One region of the Azospirillum thermophilum genome, then DNA from elsewhere that is predicted to be linked to it. Evidence: riboswitches for the same ligand, from Rfam matches in the RefSeq annotation. Region 1 holds a riboswitch; each other region holds the start of a gene.

What was found. Region 1 has a riboswitch for thiamine pyrophosphate ahead of thiO (glycine oxidase ThiO). Riboswitches for the same ligand answer to the same signal wherever they lie in the genome.
Region 2: linked by a shared signal. The riboswitch ahead of DEW08_RS28705 (ABC transporter substrate-binding protein) and the one ahead of thiO (glycine oxidase ThiO) in region 1 are both predicted to bind thiamine pyrophosphate.
Region 3: linked by a shared signal. The riboswitch ahead of DEW08_RS13075 (ABC transporter ATP-binding protein) and the one ahead of thiO (glycine oxidase ThiO) in region 1 are both predicted to bind thiamine pyrophosphate.

The regions. Positions count from the first base shown of each region.
Region 1 is NZ_CP029353.1:676,629-684,099, forward strand. It holds gene DEW08_RS09295 (hypothetical protein) at 1-569, shown strand, start outside; gene DEW08_RS09300 (hypothetical protein) at 647-1,111, opposite strand; gene DEW08_RS09305 (PaaI family thioesterase) at 1,156-1,599, opposite strand; gene thiG (thiazole synthase) at 1,649-2,446, opposite strand; gene thiS (sulfur carrier protein ThiS) at 2,459-2,674, opposite strand; gene thiO (glycine oxidase ThiO) at 2,671-3,870, opposite strand; TPP riboswitch at 3,863-3,968, opposite strand; gene mgtE (magnesium transporter) at 4,042-5,472, opposite strand; gene DEW08_RS09330 (STAS domain-containing protein) at 5,825-6,127, shown strand; tRNA gene DEW08_RS09335 (tRNA-Leu) at 6,247-6,331, opposite strand; gene lipB (lipoyl(octanoyl) transferase LipB) at 6,584-7,201, shown strand; gene DEW08_RS09345 (hypothetical protein) at 7,198-7,471, opposite strand, start outside.
Region 2 is NZ_CP029358.1:204,790-212,260, reverse strand. It holds gene deoA (thymidine phosphorylase) at 1-1,262, shown strand, start outside; gene DEW08_RS28715 (DMT family transporter) at 1,364-2,254, shown strand; gene DEW08_RS28710 (GNAT family N-acetyltransferase) at 2,317-3,156, shown strand; TPP riboswitch at 3,227-3,323, shown strand; gene DEW08_RS28705 (ABC transporter substrate-binding protein) at 3,396-4,556, shown strand; gene DEW08_RS28700 (branched-chain amino acid ABC transporter permease) at 4,561-5,208, shown strand; gene DEW08_RS32990 (ABC transporter permease subunit) at 5,205-5,444, shown strand; gene DEW08_RS28695 (branched-chain amino acid ABC transporter ATP-binding protein/permease) at 5,437-7,161, shown strand; gene DEW08_RS28690 (ABC transporter ATP-binding protein) at 7,158-7,471, shown strand, end outside.
Region 3 is NZ_CP029353.1:1,440,177-1,447,647, forward strand. It holds gene DEW08_RS13060 (hypothetical protein) at 1-536, opposite strand, end outside; gene DEW08_RS13065 (acetoin utilization protein AcuC) at 696-1,820, opposite strand; gene DEW08_RS13070 (DUF1194 domain-containing protein) at 2,025-2,777, shown strand; TPP riboswitch at 2,824-2,931, shown strand; gene DEW08_RS13075 (ABC transporter ATP-binding protein) at 2,925-3,686, shown strand; gene DEW08_RS13080 (ABC transporter permease) at 3,683-4,456, shown strand; gene DEW08_RS13085 (ABC transporter substrate-binding protein) at 4,453-5,394, shown strand; gene DEW08_RS13090 (universal stress protein) at 5,477-6,301, shown strand; gene DEW08_RS13095 (inositol monophosphatase family protein) at 6,342-7,151, opposite strand; gene DEW08_RS31190 (hypothetical protein) at 7,148-7,471, opposite strand, start outside.

The DNA of each region.
Region 1 (7,471 bases):
TCGCCGGCCGCTTCGGCGAGGACGAGCGCCGCACGGCCACCCACCTCGCAAACGCCTCCGCCGGCGGGACGAGTGCGCTGGCCGCGGGAAGCGAGCTGCATCACGAGCGCACGGCGGTCGCCGTCGAGCTGCGCAACGTCGAGCTGACGCTGGAGCAGGGCGGCAAGACGCTGACGGTCAGCCTCGACCGTTCCAGCCTGTCGATGGAGCGGACCGCCGAGACCGCCTTCACCTCCACGGACGGCCGCTCCACCGTCGCGGGGGCGGAGCGCAGCGCCACGTCGCTGCGGGCGGAAAGCCAGGGGCTGACCATCCGGGCCGACGGCTTCAGCGCCGACGAGCTGGACGCCATCACCAGGACCCTGCAGACCGCCATGTCGGCGCCGCCGCAGGGGCTGGAGGGCGGAGCCGTGCTGACCCCGAAGAACGCCCCGCGGGAGGGAGAGCCGCTGCATCTCTCCCTCGACCTCAAGGCCCTGCTGACCACCGCCTTCGGCGACAAGGGCGCCAAGGCCGCGGAGTCGATGGGCAAGGACATCCGCAAGCAGGGCTTCGACGTCAGGATCTGAGGGATCGGGGACGCCGGCGGCGGCCCCCGCCGTCACGGCCGGACATCCTCCGGCCGCGACGGCGGGGGTGCCGGGCCTCACATCGTGGTCGCGCTGCAATAGGCCCAATCGTCGCCCTGCAGGCCGAAGAAGGCGACGGTCGGCTTGCCGCTGCTGCGGTCGATCACCGCGCGGAAGCGGCTGCCGGTGCAGGAGCCCTGGGCCTGCTTCTGGAACGGCACCTTGACGTGCTTCGACTTCAGGCAGCTCTCCGACAGCTTCGGCGGGGTGGCCGGGCCATCCACCTTCTTGCCGTTGAGGACCAGGTAATAGTTGGTCGCCTGGCCGCCGCGCACGTCGGCCTTCACCTCGATCTTGCCGAAGCGGGACTTGTAGAGGCCGGCATCCTGCTCGCCGTCCGGGGCGCCGGGTGGGATGGTGCGGAAGGAGACCGCGGCGCAGGCCGGCGGCTCCTTCTTCTGGGCATGGGCCGGAGCGGCGAAGGCGACGCCGAAAGCGGCCGCGGCCAGCAGGGCTGCGGCGGTGGTGCGGTTGCGCGTCATCGAACGAGAACTCCCCACGGAAGTGATGGACGTCCCGCGGCCCTTCAGGCCTTGGGCATCTGACAGAACACGGTCTGCTGCATCAGGGCGCAGAGCTTCTCCTCGCCCTTCTCCAGCATCGACACCTCGACCGTGGTGATGACCAGGGTGCGGCCGGGCTTCACGACGCGGGCACGGGCGATCATCACCTCGCCCTTGGCGGGGGACAGCAGGTTGACCTTGAACTCCACCGCCAGCACCTCGCTGCCGGCCGGCATCAGGCTGTAGGCGGCATAGCCGCCGGCATTGTCGGCCAGGGTGGAGACCATGCCGGCGTGGAAATAGCCGTGCTGCTGCGTCAGCTCCTCGCGGAAGGGCAGGCGCATCTCGCAGAAACCGGGCTCCACCGCGGCCAGTTCGATGCCAAGCGTGCGGACGATCGGCTGGCGCTCGAAACTGGCGAGGCAGCGGGCCTTCCAGTCGGGGTCGCGGGGGTCGAAGGTCGCCAAGGCTGCTCGCTCCTGCCTGTCGGTCGGGGAGGGCCAGAGTGCGTCAGCCTCAGCTTCCGATCAAGCCGAGTTGCGGACTGGACGGCTCGGCGAAACCGCGCACCGGGATGCGCCCGGCCAGCCGGGCGGCGCGGCCGGCGGCCACCGCGTCGCGCATCGCCGCCGCCATCCGCACGGGGTCGAGCGCCTTGGACACCGCGCTGTTCAGCAGGACGGCGGCGCAGCCCAGCTCCATCGCCAGCGCCGCGTCGGACGCGGTGCCGATGCCGGCGTCCAGCACCACCGGGACGGGGCTGCGGGCGCAGATCGTCTCGATGGCGTGCGGATTGCGGATGCCGAGGCCGGAGCCGATGTAGGAGCCGAGCGGCATCACCGCCGCCGCCCCCAGGTCGGCCAGCTTGCGGCAGGTCACCGGGTCGTCGTTGCAGTAGGGCAGCACGGTGAAGCCGTCGGCCACCAGCTCCGCCGTCGCGCGCAGCAGCTCCTCCACGTCGGGATAGAGCAGCTCGCGGTCGCCGATCACCTCCAGCTTGATCCAGCCGGTGCCCAGCGCCTCGCGGGCGAGCTGGGCGGTCAGCACGGCCTCCCGGGCGGTCAGGCAGCCGGCCGTGTTGGGCAGCAGCCCCAGCCGGTCGCCGAAGCGCTGCGCCAGCACGTCCACCAGGCTCTCCGAATAGCCGTCGAGGCTGATGCGGCGGATCGCCAGCGTGGCGAGTTCGGTCCCGCCGGCGGCCAGCGAGTCCAGCATCACCTGCTGGTTGGGATAGCCGGCGGTGCCGAGGAAGAGGCGCGAGCCGAAGCGGCGGCCCGCGATGGTCAGGACGTCGTCCTGCGCGTCGATGGTCATGGGAGGAATCCTTCAGCCGCCCTGCAGGGGGCGGACGATCTCGATGCGGTCGCCGGGGGCGAGCGGGGTTTCGGCCCAGCGGCGGGCGGGGACGACGGCGCCGTTCAGGGCGACCGCGACCCCGCGCGTCCCGGCGGCGATGCCGCGGGCGGCCAGCAGGGCGGCGACGGTGGGGGTGTCGGGCGGCAGGGCCTCGTCCCGGCCGTTGATGTGCAGCGTGGCGGTCATGCCGGCAGCTCCGTTCCCTGGGCGTGCTCCCCGGTGGAACGCTCCGCCGTGAAGCGGTCGATGGCGAAGGGGCGGATCAGCGGGTCGGTCTCGCCGGTCAGCACCAGCCGGGCGACGGCGTCGGCGGTCACCGGGGTCAGCAGGATGCCGTTGCGGTGGTGGCCGGTCGCCAGCACGAGCCCGTCCACCGCGCAGGCGCCGAGGATCGGCGCGTCGTCCCGGCTGCCGGGGCGGAAACCGGCCCAGCTCTCCTCGATCGGCAGTTCGGCGATGCCGGGCAGGGCGCGGTAGGCGCCTTCCAGCAGCGCATATTGGCCGCCGGCCGTCAGCCGGTCGTCGAAGCCGCGCTCCTCCGTCGTGGCGCCGATCAGCAGCCGGCCGTCCAGCCGCGGGATCAGGTAGGTGCCGGGCGTCCAGACGACATGGCTCAGCAGCGCAAAGCGCGGGTCCATCCGCAGGCAGAGCATCTGCCCCTTCACCGGCCGCACCGGCGGGCGGGCGGCGGGGGGCAGCCCCTCGATGCGGCCGGACCAGGCGCCGGCCGCCAGCACCACCCGGTCGGCCGCGACCAGCCGGTCGCCGATCCGCAGGCCCACCGCGCGCCCCTTCTCCACGGCGACGGCGGAGACCTCGACGGACTCGTGCACGATGGCGCCGGCCGCCAGCACGGCGCGCTGCAGCGCCGCGGCGAGCTTGCGGTTGTCCACCTGATGGTCCTCGCGGCAGTAGAGCGCGCCGGAGACGCCGGGCTGCAGATAGGGCTCGCGCCGCCGCACCTCGGCCCCCTCCAGCCACTCCACCGGCAGGCCGAGCCCGCTCTGGAAGCGGTGGAGCACCCGCAGCTTCGCCAGATCGTCGATGGTCGTCGCGATGACCATCGTGCCCTCGCCGCGCAGGTCGACGGACAGGCCGGACGCCTCCTCCAGCTCCGCCGCGAAGGAGGGCCACAGCGCCTGGCTGGCGCGGGTGAGGGGAAGGAGCGGCTGTTCGCCCGGCTCGGTCTCCACGCAGGCGGCGAGCATGCCGCCGGCCGCGTGGGTGGCGCCGCGGCCGGCGGGGCCGCGGTCGAAGACCTCGACCCGGCAGCCGGCGGCGGCCAGCCTCCAGGCGATGGATAGGCCGATGGTGCCGGCGCCGATGACGGCGACGGAGGGACGGGAAACGGATTGAGGACGTAAAGACGGCGCGTCGATCATGCGTCGGCTCCCTTCGCTGGCATTATCCAGACAGGTTCGATGGGTATGATCTCAGCCGCACGGGACTCAATCCCCGCGCAGCACCCCAAGCCAATGCACGCACTGTCGCGGGACGGCGCCCGCGATGCAAGCGGAAAGTGCGCCTGCACTCCCTAAAGTAGAATGCTCCCCCTACAGCAGGAAGGCGGAGGCCAGCCCCAGGAAGGCGAAGAACCCGATGACGTCGGTGACGGTGGTGAGGAACACCGCGCTCGCCACCGCCGGATCGACGTTCAGCGCCTTCAGCCCCAGCGGGATCAGGGCGCCGGACAGCCCGGCGATCACCAGGTTGATGACCATCGCCCCGGCGATCACCAGCCCGATGGTCGGGCCGTACCAGAACCAGGCGATCAGCCCGACCATCACGGCGAAGACCAGCCCGTTGATCAGCCCGACCAGCGCCTCCTTCCCCACCACGCGCGGCGCATTGGCCGAGGACAGCTCGTGCGTCGCCAGGGCGCGCACCACGACGGTCAGGGTCTGGGTCCCGGCGTTGCCGCCCATCGAGGCGACGATCGGCATCAGCACCGCCAGCGCCACGATCTGGGCGATGGTGCCCTCGAACAGCGAGATGACGCCCGAGGCGACGAAGGCGGTGGCGAGGTTGACGGTCAGCCAGCCGACGCGCGACCGGGCGATGGCGCCGATGCCGCTGAACACGCCGGTGTCGCCCGCCCCGCCCAGCTTGCGGATGTCGTCCTCCGCCTCCTCGTCGATGATGTGGACGACGTCGTCGACGGTGATGACGCCGATCAGCCGCCCGCCGGCATTCACCACCGGGGCGGAGACCAGGGCGTATTGGCGGAAGAGGTTCGCCACCTCCTCCTGGTCCGTGGTGGCGGGGATGACGTGCAGGTCCTGCGTCGCCAGCGCATCGATGCGGGTGGAGCGGTGCTGGCGCAGCAGCCGCGACAGCGGCACCGCCCCGACCACCCGGTAGAGCGGATCGACCACGAAGATGTCGTAGAAATCCTCCGGCAGCTCGTCCGCCGCGGCGCGCAGATAGGCCACCGTCTTGCCGACCGTCCAGAACTCCGGCACCGCGACCAGCGCGCGCTGCATCAGGCGGCCGGCGGTGTACTCCTCGTAGGCCAGATTCTCCTGCACCAGCGCGCGGTCGGCGGCCGGCAGGTTGTCCAGGATGCTCTGGCGGGTCTCCTCGTCGAGATCCTCGATCAGGTCGACGGCGTCGTCGGTGTCGAGTTCCGCGACCGCGGCGGCGAGCTCCTTGGGCTCGAACCGCTCGACCACCGATTCGCGCAGATCGGGGTTCAGGTAGGACAGCACCTCGCCGTCGAAGCCCGGGCGCAGGATCTCGATCAGCGCCTCGCGCTCGTCGGGGCCGATCTGCTCGATCAGGTCGGCGACGTCGGCGGCGTGCAGCCCGTCCAGCGCGATGCGCACCGCGTCGGCCCCGCCGGCGCGCAGATGCTCGACGACCTCCTGCACGAAGTCGGGCTCGACGCCGTAGGGCCGCTCCTCCTCGCCGTCCTCGCGGGGCGGCGGGGCACGCTCCGCCCGCCGGCGCGCGTCATCGTCCGGATCGATCTCCGGCGGGAGCACCGGCGCCCCGTCGGGTCGGGCACCGCTGATCTGGGGTCGGTGTGCATGGGACACCCTCCCTTCACGATGAGCAACGGGGGACGCATGGCAACGGTCCAACAACAGGACGGTCGGCCAGGACGAACCGGCGTTTGCAGGTTGGGGAACGATACCCCGGCCGAAAGGGACGGGGCTCGCCCCCCGAGATATAGGCGGATCGCCGCCAAGTCCAGCGCTGCGGGCGGCGGAGGCGGCCTCCCCGTGCCGGGCCCCGCATTTGTCCCCGACCGGCGGCCGGGGGCGGGCCTTGCGCCGGGCGCGCGCTTCATGGTCCATGGTCGGCAGACGCCAAAGCGCCCGGACGGATCGGTCGATGGAGTATGCGCTCGCCAAGGTCCAGGGGGAGGACGGGATCATCCTGTCCGGCCGCTTCACCTATGACGACGGCGGGCGCTTCCATGCCCTGCTGGCGGATTGGGACTTCGCGGCGCGGCCGGTCCTGCCGCTCGACCTGCGCTACCTGACCTTCATCGATTCGGCGGCCATCGGGATGCTGTTCATCCTGGCCGGGCGCTGCCGCGAGGCCGGCGGCCATGTCGCCGTCGCCAACGCCCAGCCGCAGGTCCTGCGGACCCTGCGCCATGCGGCGCTGGACACCTGGTTCGAATTCCGCTGAGGACGGCCGTGCTGACGGCGGCCGTCGCGGCTGCCCGAGCCCGGAAAAGCGAAACGGGCCTTGCGGCCCGTCTTTCATCGCCTGACTTGTTGCCTGTCACTCCGCCCCGGGAGGGAGAGTGGTGCGGTCGAGAAGACTCGAACTTCCACGGGTTGCCCCACAGCGACCTCAACGCTGCGCGTCTACCAATTCCGCCACGACCGCACGAGGCTGGTAGACCCGATGTCGCTCACCGCGTTCATCGGGTGGAGCGGGGAAATAGCAGATCCCCAGGGGGCGATCAAGCGATACAATCGCCTCTGCGAAAAAAAACGACACGAGCCCCCAGAACCCCCGATGAGCTTCCTTCCCGACACCGCCGCCATCCCCACCGCCGTTCCGGCCGCCATCTCCACCGCCGCCCCCGGCGACGTCCAGTGGCTGATTTCCGACGAGCCCGTCGCGTACCCCGACGCGATGGCCTTCATGGAGGCGCGGGTGGAGGAGATCCGCGCCGGCACGGCGCCCGAACTGGTCTGGCTGCTGGAGCATCCGCCGCTCTACACCGCCGGCACCAGCGCCCGCGACGAGGATCTGCTGCAGCCCGACCGCTTCCCCGTCTACCGGACCGGCCGTGGCGGCCAGTTCACCTATCACGGGCCGGGCCAGCGCGTGGCCTACGTCATGCTGGACCTGAAGAAGCGCGGCGCCGACCTTCGCGCCTATGTCCGCGACCTGGAGGAGTGGATCATCCGCACGCTCGCCAGCTTCAACATCAAGGGCGAGCGGCGCGAGGGCCGCGTCGGCATCTGGGTGGACAAGGGACCCTATGGCGGGCTGAAGGGGCAGGAGGACAAGATCGCCGCCATCGGCGTCCGGGTCCGCCGCTGGGTCAGCTTCCACGGCATCGCGCTGAACGTCGAGCCCGACCTGTCGCATTTCGGCGGCATCGTGCCCTGCGGCATCTCCGAGCATGGCGTGACCTCCATCGTGGCGCTCGGCCACCCGGTGATGATGGAGGACGTCGATTCGGCGCTGATCGCCGCCTGGGGCGAGGTGTTCGGCGATCCGGCCGCGAAGGCGGGGGAGGGCTAATACCGGCCCGGCGGCGTCCCGCCGGGCTTCGCGCCGGCGCCCGCGGCCGTCTCCGGCTGGGCGTCGTTCAGCACCCGGGCATCCTCGTTGGTGATGGACAGCACGGTGCAGCTCGTCGCGTCGCCGTCGCGGAACAGGTAGATCAGCTTGCGGTCGGCCTTCTTCTGCGGATCGTGCAGGTTCAGCCCGTGGCCGAAGGCGACCCCCAGCACCTCGCCCTTGAAATAGGCGCGGAAGCGCAGCGGCATCAGCTCGCGGAACCGCCGGGCG
Region 2 (7,471 bases), on a different replicon from region 1:
CCGCCATCCAGGCCTTCGTCCGCGGCATCACCGACGGCTCGGTGACCGAGGGGCAGGCCGCGGCCTTCGCCATGGCGGTCTTCTTCCGCGGCATGTCGCTGGACGAGCGGGTGGCGCTGACCCGCGCGATGCGCGATTCCGGCACGGTGATGGACTGGCGCCCGCTCGACCTGCCGGGGCCGGTGATCGACAAGCACTCGACCGGCGGCGTCGGCGACAAGGTCAGCCTGATCCTGGCACCGGCGCTTGCCGCCTGCGGCGGCTTCGTGCCGATGGTCTCGGGCCGCGGCCTGGGCCATACCGGCGGCACGCTCGACAAGTTCGAGAGCATTCCCGGCTATCGCGCCAAGCCCGATCCGGAGCTGCTGCGCCGCGTGGTGAAGGAGGTCGGATGCGCCGTCATCGGCGCCACCGACGACATCGCGCCGGCCGACCGGCGGCTCTACGCCATCCGCGACGTGACGGCGACCGTCGAGTCGCTGGACCTGATCACCGCCTCCATCCTGTCGAAGAAGCTGGCGGCCGGGCTGGACGCGCTGGTGATGGACGTGAAGTTCGGCTCCGGCGCCTTCATGGCCGATCTCGACAAGGCGGCGGGGCTGGCGGAGAGCATCGTCACCGTCTCGCGCGGCGCCGGCCTGCCGGCGGTCGGGCTGCTGACCGACATGAACGAGGTGCTGGGCCGCAGCGCCGGCAACGCGCTGGAGATGCGCGAGTGCCTCGCCATCCTGCGCGGCGAGCCGGCCGACGGCCGCCTCTACGAGGTGACGGCGGAGCTGGCGGCGGAGCTGCTGGCGCTGGCCCGGCTGGCGCCGGACGCCAAGGTCGGCCGGGCGATGTTCGACGAGGCGATGCGCAGCGGGGCGGCGGCGGAACGCTTCGCCCGCATGGTGGCGGCGCTGGGCGGCCCGTCCGACCTGCTGGAGAACCCCGACCGCCACCTGGACCGGGCGCCGGTGGTGCGGCCGGTGACGGCGGAGCGGCCGGGCTTCGTCGCCGCCATCGACACCCGCGCGGTCGGCATCGCCGTGGTGGCGCTGGGCGGCGGTCGGACCAAGGTCACCGACGCCATCGACTTCGCGGTCGGGCTGGACGAGGTGGCCGGTCTGGGGGCGGAGGTCGGGCCGGCCGGCCGGCCGCTCGCCATCGTCCATGCCCGCAGCGAGGCCCAGGCCGATCAGGCCGCCCTGGCCCTGCGCCGGGCCTTCACCCTGTCGGACCGGCCGGCGGAACGCGGGCCGCTGATCGCCCGCCGCATCTGACGGGCATCGTCGGCGAACCGGAAGGACGCGGGGCGGACTGAGGGTCTGACCCGCGTTCGCGGCATTGGGCAGCGCGACGTCATGCCGCTACTTTGGGCATCATGACAGAAGCCCGCGCCCTTCCGGCGGTTCCCGATTCCGTCCGCTACGCCACCGCCTGCTACCTGTCGGCGGTGCTGCTGTTCGGCATGATGGACACGCTGATCAAGCTGCTGTCGGCGGAGTACCCGGTGCCGCAGCTCATGTTCGTGCGGTCGCTGGTGGCGCTGCTGATCGTCGGCGGCTGGGCGGTGGCGCGGGACGGCAACGTCGCCTCGCTGCGCACCCGGCGCTCGCTCGGCCATGTCTGGCGGGCCTTCGCCGGACTGATCTCCATGGGCTGCTTCTTCTACGCCTTCAAGCATCTGCCTCTGGCCGAGGTCTATGTGCTGAGCTTCGCCGGGCCGCTGTTCATCACCGCCCTGTCGGTGCCGCTGCTGGGCGAGACGGTGGGCTGGCGGCGCTGGGCGGCGGTGCTGGTCGGCTTCGCCGGGGTGGTCATCATGGCCGGGCCGTCCTCCTCCGGCGCGCCGCTGCTGCCGGTGCTGGTCGGTCTGACCGCCGCCTTCTTCTATGCGCTGGCTGTGCTCGCCGTGCGCGGACTGGCGCGGACCGAGACGAGCACCTCTACCGTCGTCTACCTGCTGCTGACGACGACGGTGGTCAGCGGGGTCCTGACGATTCCGGTGTGGGAGACTCCGGACGCCCGCGGCCTCGGGCTGATGGCGCTGGTCGGCACGCTGGGGGCGGCGGCGCAGGTGCTGCTGACCCAGGCCTTCCGCCGCGCTCCGCCGGCCACGGTGGCGCCCTTCGAGTATACCGGCATGATCTGGGCGACGCTGTTCGGCTTCCTGGTGTTCGGCGAGGTGCCGACCCCGGCGGTGCTGGCCGGCGCGCTGGTCATCATCGGCAGCGGCCTCTACATCCTGCACCGCGAGACGATGCGTCGGTGATGCGGTAGAATCATCCCGTGCGGACGGCGCCGGGCCGTCCGGCCGCAGGGGAGGACGGGAGCGTGCAGGGCTATCGCATCGGGGTGATGAGCCGGGCCGAGCTGGATCTGGCGGTGGACTGGGCGCGGGCGGAGGGCTGGAACCCCGGCCTGCACGATGCCGGGGCCTTCCATGCCGCCGATCCCAGCGGCTTCCTCGCCGGTCGGCTGGACGGCCGGCCGGTCGCCAGCATCTCCGTCGTCCGCTATCCCGGCAGGTTCGGCTTCCTCGGCTTCTACATCGTGCGGCCGGAGGCGCGCGGCCGCGGCTATGGCTGGCAGCTCTGGCAGGCGGGCCTGAAGCACCTGGAGGGCTGCACCGTCGGCCTGGACGGCGTGGTGGCGCAGCAGGAGAACTACCGCCGGTCGGGCTTCGCGCTCGCCTACCGCAACATCCGCTTCGGCGGGGCGCCGCCGCGCGGCGCCATCGGGCGGCGGCCGGCCGACGCGCGGACGGTGCCGTTCGACCGGCTGCTGGCGCTCGATTCCGCGCTGTTCCCGGCCCCGCGGCCGGGCTTCCTCGCCAACTGGATCGCCCTGCCTGGGACGACGGCGCTCGCCGCTCTGCGGGACGGCGGCCTCGCGGGCTTCGGCGTCATCCGGCCCTGCCACAGCGGCCACAAGATCGGCCCGCTCTATGCCGACGACGACGCCACGGCCCGCGACCTGCTGCTGGCGCTCGCGGAGCAGGCGGGGGAGGGGCCGGTCTACCTCGACGTGCCGGAGGTCAACGCCCCGGCCGTCCGCCTGGCGGAGGAGCTGGGGCTGACGCCGCAGTTCGAGACCGCCCGCATGTATCTCGGGCCGGCTCCCGCCGTCGACACCAGCCGGCTGTTCGGCGTCACCACCTTCGAGCTGGGGTGAGCGCCGGATCGAAGGGCAGGGCCAAGGACCGGGGTTGACAAGCCGCCCGCCCCGGTCCAACTCTCGCGCCACCACACGGCTGGGGTGCCTGCGGCGACGCGGGCTGAGAGACACCCATCGAACCTGATCCGGGTCATGCCGGCGAAGGGAGCCGCCCGTTCTCGAGAACCGCCGGACCGGCATCCTCCTCGCGACGGCCTCCCCGCCCGCCATGCCCGGGCAGCAGGAGGAGAGACGACATGCGGCGGCTTACCCACTCCCTGATCGCGGCCTCCCTGATCGCAGGATCGGCCCTCGCCACGGCTGCCCCTCCGGCGGCCCGCGCGGCCGGATCGGGGGAGCCCGCCGCCTTCCCGGTCCTGGTGCCGCTGACCGGCTTCCTGTCGCTGGAAGGCACCAGCCAGCGCAACGGCGCGCTGCTGGCGCTGAAGGAGGCCCCGCCCGACGTCGCCGTGGCCGGCGAGGTGATCGATACCGGCACCTCGCCCGAAGCCGCGGTGACGGCGCTGGAGCGGGCGGCCGGGCGCGGCCGGGTGGCCGGCGTGGCGGCCAGCATGCTGGGCACCCAGATGCTCGCCATGCTGCCGCTGGCGGCGGAGCTGAAGCTGCCGCTGATCACCGTGTCCGGCACCGCCTCGATCACGGAACAGGGCAATCCCTGGGTCTTCCGCTTCTTCCCCGGCGACGCGGTGACCAAGACCGCCCATGCCCGCTATGTGGTGGAGGAGCTGGGCAGGACGCGGCCGGCGGTCATCTACCAGACCACCGCCTATGGCCAGAGCGGCCGGACCCACCTCGCCGCCGCCTTCAAGGCGCTGGGCGTCGAGCCGGTGTTCGAGGAGGGGGTCGATCCCGCCGCCAAGGACCTGCTGCCGGTGCTGACCAAGGCGCTCGCCGCCAATCCCGACGTGCTGGTGCTGCACCTCCATGCCGGACCGACGGCGCTGCTGCTGCGGCAGGCGGCGGCCAACGGGGTGACGGTGCCGATCGTCGCCGGCTCCGCCATGCACCAGCCGAGCACGGCCGCCCTGCTGGAGCCGGCCGAATTGAAGGGCGTGTGCGCGGAGACCGCCGCCTCGCCCATTTCCGGCGGCTCGCCGGAGATGGAGTCGTTCACCCGCGCCTACCGCGCCGCCTTCAATGCGGAGCCGGACGCCTTCGCGCTCGGCCAGTATGACGGCATGCGCATGGCGGTGGAGGCGGCCAGGGCCGGCGCCCGCACGCCCGAGGAGATCCGCAAGGCGCTGTCCGCCACCAGCTACCGGGGCCTCGCCATGACCTATGCCTCGGACGGCAAGGGGAACATGGCGCATTCCGCCGTCATCGTCTGCTTCGACGGCACCTCGCGCGTGCCGGCGGTGGCGAAGCGCTACGACAACGTCACGGGCGTGGTGAAGTAAGGCCATGACCGCCCTCCAGCTCCTCCTGAACGGGGTCGCGCTGGGGGCGGCCTATGCGCTGGTGGCGCTCGGCTTCGTCCTGGTGCTGAACGCCACCGCGGCGGTGAATTTCGCGCAGGGCGACCTCGTCATGGCCGGCGGGCTGCTGGCGGTGGCGCTCGCCCCGCCGGTGGCGCAGGCGGTGCCGCTGCCGGGCCTGCTGCTGTTGCCGCTGGTGATGGCGCTGATGGCGGGGCTGGGACTGCTGCTTGCCGCCGTGGCCTATCTGCCGCTGCGCGGCCGGCCGCCGGTCGCGGTCTTCATCAGCACCATCGCGGTCGGCATCATCCTGCAGAACGGCGCCTCCGTCCTGTTCGGGCCGGAGCCGCGGGCCGCGCCGCCGCTGGTCACCGGGCAGACGCTGCGCGTCGGCGACCTCGTGGTGCCGGAACAGTCGCTCGCCATCGTCGCGGTGGCGGCGCTGCTGATCGGTCTGCAGCAATGGGTGTTCGGCCGCACGCAGCTCGGCCGGCGGCTGCGCGCGACGGCGCAGGATCCGGAGATGGCGCGGGCCTGCGGCGTGCCGGTGACGGGGATGATCCTGCTGACCTTCGCCATCGCCGCCGCCTTCGCCGGGCGGCGGGCCTGCTGCTCGCCAACCGCTATTTCGTGACGCCGACCGCGGGCGGCGACCTGATCCTGAAGGCCTACATCGCCGTGACCATCGGCGGCTGGGGCTCCGTTCCCGGGGCGGTGGCGGGCGCGCTGCTGATCGCGCTGTTCGAGGTGGGGGTGTCCTCGCTGCTCTCCTACCCGGTGGCGCTCGGGCTGCTCTATGCCACGCTGCTGGTCATCCTGGTCGCCCGGCCGCAGGGCCTGTTCGGCGAGGCGGCGCGGCGCCGTGCGTGACCGGCTCTCCCCTCTGCTGCTGACGCTCGGCGCCCTGGCGCTCGGCCTCTACGCGGTCGGCTACGCCACGCCCTACGGGCTGCGGGTGCTGACCGTGGCGGGGGTCTATGCGCTCGCCACCTTCGGCTTCCAGATCGTCTTCGGGCTGGGCGGCGCCCTGTCGCTGGCCCAGGGCGCCTTCTTCGGGCTCGGCGCCTACACCACCGGCCTGCTGGCGACGCAGATGGGCTGGGGCTTCGCCCTGACCTTTCCGCTGTCGCTGCTGGTCCCGCTGCTGGCCGCCCTGCTGGTCGGGCTGCCGGTGCTGCGGCTGGAATCGCATTACTTCGCGCTGGCGACGCTGGGCGTCGCGCAGGTCCTGCTTCTGCTGGCGGTCAACCTGCCTGGGCTGACCGGCGGGGCCAACGGCATTCCCGGCGTGCCGGGGGTCGTGCTGTTCGGCTGGCCGGTCGGGCGCGGGCTGCCGATGGCTCTGCTGGTCTGGGGAGCGGTGGCGGCCGGCGGCGTGATCGCCTGGAGCCTGGCACGGGGCCGCTTCGGCCGCTCGCTCACCCTGCTGCGGGACGATCCGCTGGCGGCGGCGACGCTGGGGCTGGATGTCGGCCGGCTGCGGCTGGCGGCCTTCGCGATGAGCGCGCTGTTCGCCGGGGCGGCGGGAGCCCTGGCGGTCCATACCCAGCGGGTGGTCTCGCCGGAGGTGCTGGAGTTCCCGGTGATGGTGACCATCCTGACCATCGCCGTGGTCGGCGGCCGGGGCCGCATGGCCGGGGCCGTGCTGGGTGCCGTCCTGCTGATCCACCTGCCGGAGTGGTTCCGCGCGCTGGAGCGCAGCTACCTGATCGTCTACGGCGGCGCCCTGCTGGCCGCGATCGTGCTGGCGCCGGAGGGGCTGACCGGGCTGCTCGACCGGTTGGCGGGGCGCCCGCGGGTCCGGCTGCCGGGCCGCCCGGCGGAGCCTGCGGAACAGCCGGGCCTCGTGCCGAACCGATCGGCGCTGCAGGTCGACGGCCTGTCCAAGCGGTTCGGCGGCGTGCTGGCGGTCGACGGCCTGTCCTTCCCGCTGGAGCCGGGGACGATCACCGGCCTGATCGGGCCGAATGGATCGGGAAAGACGACGGCCATCAACCTGATCTCCGGGCTGGAGCGGCCGGATGCCGGATCGGTCCGGCTGGGCGGGCGGGAGCTTGCCGGGCAGCGTCCCGACCGCATCGCGGCGGCCGGCCTCGCGCGGACCTTCCAGGCGGGATCGCTGCCGGAAGGGGCGACGGTGCTGCAGGCGGTGGCCGCCGCCCGGCTGACGCTCGACCGGTCGGTCGAGCAGGCCGAAGCGACCGCGCACCGGATCCTCGACCGGCTGGGCATCGCCGGCCATGCGGCGAGCCCCTGCGCCGGGCTGCCGGCGGCGCTGCGGCGGCGGGTCGATCTCGCCCGCGCGCTCGCCCGCCGGCCGGCGGTGCTGCTGCTCGACGAGCCGGCAGCCGGGTTGACCGACGGCGAGAAGGCGGAGCTGGCGGCCCTGCTGCGCGGCGTCGCGGCGGAGGGTACCGCCCTGCTGGTGGTGGAGCATGACATGGGCTTCCTGCTGCCGCTCGCCGGCCATGTTCTGTGCCTCGACCAGGGGCGCCTTCTCTATGCCGGGCCGCCGGAGGGGGTGCGCCGCGATCCGGCGGTGGTCGCCGCCTATCTGGGAACCGGCCGGCGGGGAGGGCAGGCATGACGGCCGTTCTGCGGGTGGAGGGCTTGCGCGCCGGCCCCGGCGGCGTGACGGCGGTCGACGGCGTCTCGCTGAGCGTCGCGGCGGGGGAGACGGTGGCGCTGCTCGGCGCCAACGGGGCGGGCAAGTCCACCCTTCTGAAGGCGGTGCTGGGTCTGCTGCCGGCGGCCGGCGGGCGCGTCCTGCTGGATGGCCGCGAGGTCACCACGCTGCCGGCGGAGCGGCGGGTGCGCCTCGGCCTCGGCTATGTGCCGGAGGGGCGGCGGGTCTTCCCCGGCATGAGCGTGCTGGACAATCTGGAGGTCGCGAGCCC
Region 3 (7,471 bases), 760 kb from region 1:
GGCGACCGCGGCGCCTTCTGGAAGGTCTTGTTGAAGCCCAGCTTGAAGGGGAAGGCGATGTCGAGCATCTGCTTCGCCTCCTCCAGGCTGGCCGCCCAGACCTCCGCCACGTTGGTGTGGCGCCAGATGGGATTGACCTGTGAGCGGTCGCCGGAGGCGCGGGCGGTGGCGGACGCCTTCTCCTGCGTCACGACGGCGGTGAATCTGGTGAGCGAGGACTGCGGGTCGCCAACCTCGTGGACGAACAGCGGGGGCTGGTTGCCCAGATCCGCGATCAGCTTCTCGGTCTTGCGGATCTCGCCCTCCAGGCGCGACCTGTCGCCGGTCTGCTGGTTGCGCCGCTGGGTCAGGCCGTTGACGCGGGTCTGCAGTTCCTGCGCTTCGGCATGGAGGACGTAGATCTTGTTTTCGAGCTGATCAAGGCCCGAGCTGCGCTCCAGAATGCCGGGCAGCATGTCCTTCAGCATCATGGCGACCGGGACCGCGGCCGTCAGGATGACGGCAATGGCGATCAGGAACAGGGTCGTGTTCGACATGGTCCGGCTGGCGCCCCCCGGCGAGCGAGCACCGCAGCCCCGGCAGATCCGGTACTGACGATAGGATAGAAATTCCCGCATTTGTCGCAAAAGGTCAACAAATCGAAGCGGCGCCGGATGATGTTCGGGACGAACTGTCGCGCTCCGCAGCGAGATGCCTTACGCGAGGACCAGATCGGCGACGCGCTTCACCGGGTCGCGCAGCGGTCCCGGCCGCGGGTCGTCGGCCATGGTGGTGAACCAGTGCTCCGGCGGGTTGCGGCCGGCGGCGCGCGCCCAGGTCAGGCCGCGCAGCACCCGCTCCGCCTCCGCGGTCGGCGCGACGGCGGGGTCGAGCCCGGCCAGAACCGCCCAGATGCCGGCCCAGCAGCGCCCGACCGACCAGGGGTTATAGCCGCCGCCGCCCAGCACCATCGCCTGCGGCGCCAGCGGCAGCAACGCCGCCACCGCATCCCACAGCGCGCGGTTGGACAGCTCCAGCCTGCTGAGCGGATCGTCGGCCAGCGCGTCGGCCCCGGTCTGCAGGACGAGCACCTGCGGCCGGAAGGCGCGGCCGAGCGGGAGGATCGCCGCTTCCACCAGGAAGGCGAGTTCGCTGTCGTTGAAGCCCGGCGGGACCGGCAGGTTGCGCGCCATGCCGCCGGCGCGGTCCTCCGCCTTGCCGGTGAAGGGCCAGCGACCGTCCTCATGGACCGAGACGGTGAGCACCCGCTCGTCCTCGGCGAAGGCGTCCTGCACCCCGTCGCCGTGGTGGGCGTCGAGATCGACATAGAGCACCCGCTCCACCCCGTGGTCGAGCAGTTCCAGGATGCCGAGCACCGGCGCGTTGACGTAGCAGAAGCCGCTGGCCCGCGCCGGGCGGCCGTGATGGGTGCCGCCGGCGGGGGAATAGACGGTATCGGCCTGCCCGCGCAGCAGCAGCCTCGCCGCCAGCAGGGCGGAGCCGGCCCCGGTGGCCGGCCGCCGGTACATCTCCGGGAAGACGGGATTCTCGAGCCGGCCGAGGTTGTAGCGCTCCCCCGTCGCGGCATCGACGTGCTGTGCCGCCTCGGCCCGCCGCAGCGCCTCGACATAGTCGGGGGCATGGAAGCGGGCCAGTTCCCGCGGGGTCGCCATCGGGGTATCGAGATAAACGGCCTCCTCCAGCCAGCCCATCGCCCGGCTGAGGTCGATGGCGGTCGAGACGCGCGGGATCGACAGCGGGTGCTTCGTCCCGTAGGACGAGCCGCGATAGATCTCGCTGCCGATGAAGACGGGGCGGTCGAGGGGCGTCGGGCGGGTCATGCGGGGGTGAAATGGCGCGGTCCCCCATCTCCGTCAATGGGCGAAGCTGTCCGCCCGGACCCTCGACCTGCGGGGAGGGCGCGTCTGTCCATCGGGGTCCGTCCGATGCGTCCCTTGTGCGGATCCGTGCGCATACCGCCAAATGCATCTTTGCCCCGGACAGCTCCCTGCCAGAGTGGAGGGTGCCAGAGTGGAGGGCCGACGATGCTGGGTTCCCACCATGCCCGACCCGTCCTGCCGGCGGCCGTCCTCCTGGTCCTGGCGGTCGGCGCCTCCCCCCTCCCGGTGCTGGCGGAGGTTCCGGTCGACCTGGAGCTGGTGCTGGCGGTCGATGTCTCGGGCAGCGTCGACCCGGACGAGGCGAAGCTGCAGCGCGACGGCTACATCGCCGCACTGATGAACCCCAAGGTGCAGCAGGCGATCGCCGGCGGCCCCTTCGGCCGGATCGCCGCCACCTATGTCGAGTGGGCCGGCGAGAGCCACCAGCAGGTGATCGTCGGCTGGACGGAGCTGGGCGACCGCGCCAGCCTCTCCACCTTCGCCTCGGCGATCGGCGAGGCGCCCTTCACCACCGCCCATTGGACCTCGATCAGCAGCGCCATCGACTTCAGCGCCCGGCTGTTCGACGGGAACGGCTTCGAGGGGACGCGGCGGGTGATCGACGTGTCGGGCGACGGCGAGAACAACCGGGGGCGCCCGGCCGAATGGGCGCGGGACGAGGCGGTGGCGCGCGGCATCACCATCAACGGGCTGCCGATCCTGAACGACCGGCCCAACCCGCTGGGCGGCCTCGCGCCCATCGACCTGGAACGCTACTACCGCGCCAACGTGATCGGCGGCCCCGGCGCCTTCCTGGTCCCCGCCGGCGACTTCGGCGCCTTCGCCGAGGCGATCCTGAACAAGCTGCTGCTGGAGATTTCCAACGCCCCGCCGGGCACCGACGTGGCGCAGCGATAGGGCAGCCGCGCTCTTGCCCATCGGCGCGCGACGCGCCATAGTCGCTGCCTTCACTGGGGGGAGCCGATGGTCGGCTGAGAGGTCCCACGTCCGGGACGACCCCTGGAACCTGATCCGGTTCACACCGGCGTAGGGATCAGTGAGCGCATGACCATCCTGACGCCGCCCGCGGCGGTCCTTCCTCCCCTGTCCGTCACCGTGTCCGCGGCCCGCCTGACCTATGGCGGGACGCTGCTGTTCGGCGATGTCGCGCTCCATCTGGAAGGCGGCGCCACCACCTGCCTGCTGGGGCCGAGCGGGGTGGGCAAGACCACGCTGCTGCGCCTGATCGCCGGACTGGCCGAGCCGGAGCCGCCGACCCTCGTCGAGGCGGGCGACGGGGCGCCGCTGGCCGGGCGGGTCGCCTACATGGCGCAGCAGGATCTGCTGCTGCCCTGGCTGTCGGTGCTGGACAACGTGCTGCTGGGCAGCCGGCTGCGCCGGGAACGGCCGCGGCCCGAGCGGGTCGAGCGGGCGCGCGCGCTCCTGGAGCGTGTCGGCCTCGGCGGCCGGGAGGGCGACCGGCCGGCCACCCTGTCGGGCGGTCAGCGGCAGCGGGTGGCGCTCGCCCGCACGCTGGTCGAGGACCGGCCCGTGGTGCTGATGGACGAACCCTTCTCCTCGCTCGACGCGCTGACCCGGCTCAAGCTTCAGGAGACGGCGGCGGAGACGCTGGCCGGGCGCACGGTGCTGATGGTGACCCACGACCCGCTGGAGGCGCTGCGGCTCGGCCACCGGATCCATGTGATGACCGGCCGGCCGGCCGGCATCGGCCCGGCGCTGGAGCCGCCCGGACCGCCGCCGCGCCCGGTGGACGACACCGCGCTCCTCGCCCTGCAGGCGGAACTGCTGCGGAGGCTTGCCGGATGACGGCGCTGCTGCGCGGCGCCGTGACGGCCGCGGTTCTGCTCGGGCTGTGGCAGGCGGTGGTGACGCTGACCGGCCTGCCCCGCTTCATCCTGCCGGGTCCCCTGCTGGTGGCGGACGCCCTGCAGCGGCAGGCGCCGCTGCTGCTGGGCCATGCGCTGACCACGCTGGCGGAAATGCTGCTGGGGCTGCTGTTCGGCGTGGCGCTGGGGATGGCGAGCGCGCTGGCGCTGGCGAGTTTCCGCACGGCGCGGCGCTGGCTGATGCCCGTGCTGGTGGTCAGCCAGGCGATCCCGGTCTTCGCGCTCGCCCCGCTGCTGGTGCTGTGGCTCGGCTACGGCATGGCCTCCAAGGTCGCGATGGCGACGCTGATCATCTATTTCCCGGTGACGACGGCCCTGTTCGACGGGCTGCGGCGCACCGATCCCGGCTGGCTGGATCTTGCCCGTACGATGGGGGCGAGCCCGCGGGCCACGCTGCTGACCATCCGGCTGCCGGCCGCCCTTCCCGCCTTCTGGTCCGGGCTGCGGGTCGCCGCCGCCGTGGCGCCCATCGGGGCGGTGATCGGCGAGTGGGTCGGCTCCTCCTCCGGCCTCGGCTATCTGATGCTGCACGCCAACGCGCGGATGCAGATCGACCTGCTGTTCGCGGCGCTGCTGATCCTCGGCCTCTGCGCGGTGGCGCTCTATGCCGCCGTCGATGCGCTGGGCCGCCGCGTCCTTCCCTGGCTTCCCGATACGCAACCTGCTGAAGACAAAGGACCGACCCGATGAAACGGACGTTCGCAGCCGCGGCGTTTGCCACCGGACTTCTCGCCAGCCTGCCGGCCCTGGCCCAGGACAAGCTGAGCGTGATGCTCGACTGGTTCGTGAACCCCGACCATGCCCCGCTGGTGGTGGCGCAGGAGTTGGGCTTCTTCAAGGAGGCCGGACTGGAGGTGGAGCTGACCGCCCCGGCGGACCCGAACGACCCGCCGAAGCTGGTCGCCGCCGGCAGGAGCGACCTCGCCATCTCGTACCAGCCGCAGCTCATCGTGCAGGTGGACGAGGGGCTGCCGCTGGTGCGCGTCGGCACGCTGGTCTCGACGCCGCTGAACTCGGTCGTCGTGCTGCGTGACGGGCCGATCAAGACGATGAAGGACCTGAAGGGCCGCAAGGTCGGCTTCTCGGTCGGCGGGTTCGAGGATGCGCTCCTCGGCGCCATGCTGGAGAAGCACGGGCTGAGCCTGAAGGACGTGCAGCTCGTGAACGTGAACTTCTCGCTGTCGCCCTCCATCCTCTCGGGACAGGTCGACGCGGTGGTCGGCGCCTTCCGGAACTTCGAGCTGAACCAGATGGAGATCGAGAAGCATCCCGGCCGCGCCTTCTACCCGGAGGAGGAGGGCGTGCCGCCCTATGACGAGCTGATCGTCGTCGCGCACCAGGACAAGACCGCCGATCCGCGCATCAAGCGCTTCCTGGACGCGGTGGAGCGGGCGACGCTCTACATCCTGAACCACCCGGAGGAGGCGCAGGCGGCCTTCGTGAAGGGCCGTCCGGAGTTGAACGACGAGCTGAACCGCCGCGCCTGGGCCGATACGCTGCCGCGCTTCTCCCACAGCCCGGCCGCGCTGGACGCCGCCCGCTACACCCGCTTCGCCGAGTTCCTCAAGGCGCGCGGCCTGATCAAGGCGGTCCAGCCGGTGGAACGCTACGCGGTGGTGGTGAAGTAGGAAGCTCCGGCGGCGGCCGTTGCCAAGCGGCCCCGCCAGACGTTACCTATGCGCAAGCGGAATCCCCCAAGCGAGCGATACCATGTCGATCAAGACCATCCTGCTGCACATGGCGAATGACGACCGGCACGCGGCCCGCCTGGAGGCGGCCGTGGCGCTCGCCAAGCGGTTCGACGCCTTCGTCGAGGTGCTGTATGTCGCGACGCCGGTAAGCATGCCGGCGGCGGCGACCGGGCGCGCCGCCTCCTACGGCTACATCGCCGAGGCGACCGCCATCGCCCACGAGAGGGCCGAGCAGATCGAACGGGAGGTGCGGCAGGCGCTCGCCGGCTGCTCCTTCTCCTGGACGGTCGAGGAGGGCGACCATGTCGCCCTGCTGGCCGAGCGGGCGACCTATGCCGACCTCGCCATCGTGGCGCAGTCCGGCGCCGAGGAGGGCGGCGAGCGCATCGCCCTGCATGTGCCGGACCGGCTGCCGCTGGAGACCGCCTGTCCCACCCTGGTGCTGCCGCCGGCCTTCAAGGCGGGGATGACGATGGGCGAGCACGTCTTGGTCGCCTGGAAGAACACGCGGGAATCGACCCACGCCGTGCGCAACGCCATGCCCTTCCTGCAGGCGGCGACCAAGGTGACGGTCCTGACCATCGACCCGCCGAACCATCGCGGCGACAGCGGCCGTGACCTGATGGTCTGGCTGGAGCGGCACGGGGTGCGCAGCCACCACCAGGCCAACATCGCCCATGGCGGCGACGTCGGCGACCTGATCCTGACCTGTGCCGCCGACCTCGGTGCCGACCTGCTGGTCATGGGGGCCTACGGCCACTCCCGCCTGCGCGAGATGGTGCTGGGCGGTGCGACCCGCACGGTGCTGGCGAAGCTGCACCTGCCGGCCCTGATGTCCCACTGAGAAGAGGCCGCGCGGGCGCGCGGCCTCACCCTCCCGTCCGTTATCCCAGAAGCTGCCGGCGCAGGGCCTGCCAGCTCGCCTCGTCCGGGGCGAGCAGCAGCGTGCCGCCGGTCAGCGTCGGGCTGTAGGGCGATCCGTCGGCGAGCGCGGAATAGCCGCCGGCCTCGGCATGCAGCAGGACGCCGGCCGCATGGTCCCACGGCATCAGCCGGTGATAGAGCGAATAGTGCGAGCGCCCTTCCAGAAGCCGCAGATACTCCTGCGCGGCGCTCGACAGGCAGACCTTCTCGCCGAGCCCCTTCACCCCCTCGTCGACCCTGGCCGCCACCTCGGGCGCGCAGAAGCGGGTGGAGGCCGCCCCCACCATTCCGGACAGCGGGGCGGCCGGGGCGACATGGACGCGCCGGCCGTCGAGCATGGCGCCCTGCCCGGCCACCGCGGTCGCCATGCGTCCGTCGAGCGGGTCATGAATCCAGCCGGCCAGCGTGCGGCCGCCCTGGACGAGGGCGACGATCACCGCGAAAAGCGGGCGGCCCTGGGCGAAGTTCAGCGTGCCGTCGACCGGGTCGATGATCCAGACCGGCGCGTCGCCATGGACGCGGTCGAGCACGCGCTCGTCCTGCGAGGCGGCCTCTTCGCCCAGCACGGTGCTGCCGGGCAGCAGGCCGGCCAGCAGCGGCGTCAGGGCGCGCTCGCCCGCCTCGTCGGCCAGCGTCACGAGATCCATCGGCCCGGTCTTCTCCCGCACCCCGGCATTGGCGAGGTCGTGGAAATACGGGAGGATCTCGGTCTTCGCCACCTCGCGGATCAGGGCGGAGACCTTGTCGATGTCGGGAAGGGCAATGCTCATTTCGGTTTTTGTCCGGGTTTGGCTGATTTGCTGTCGAGACGCAGCGTCGCGCTGCCGTCGGAGGGCGGGTCGCCGAGCAGCACCTTGCCGTCCAGCCCGCTCTCCTTGAGCGCGCGGGCAAGGGCGTCGTAGGTGGCGCGGTCGGCTTCCGGCTGGGGAGCCGGCGGCGGGGCGGGCGGCGGACCACCCTTGGCGGGCTCGCGCGGGGCGGTGGGATCGGGAGGACCGGGCGGAGGAGGCGGCGGTGCCGTCTTCGCCTCCTTGGTCTCCGGAGGCGCCTCCGGCTCGGGGGGCGGGGGCGGCGGGCGCCAGGTGCGGAA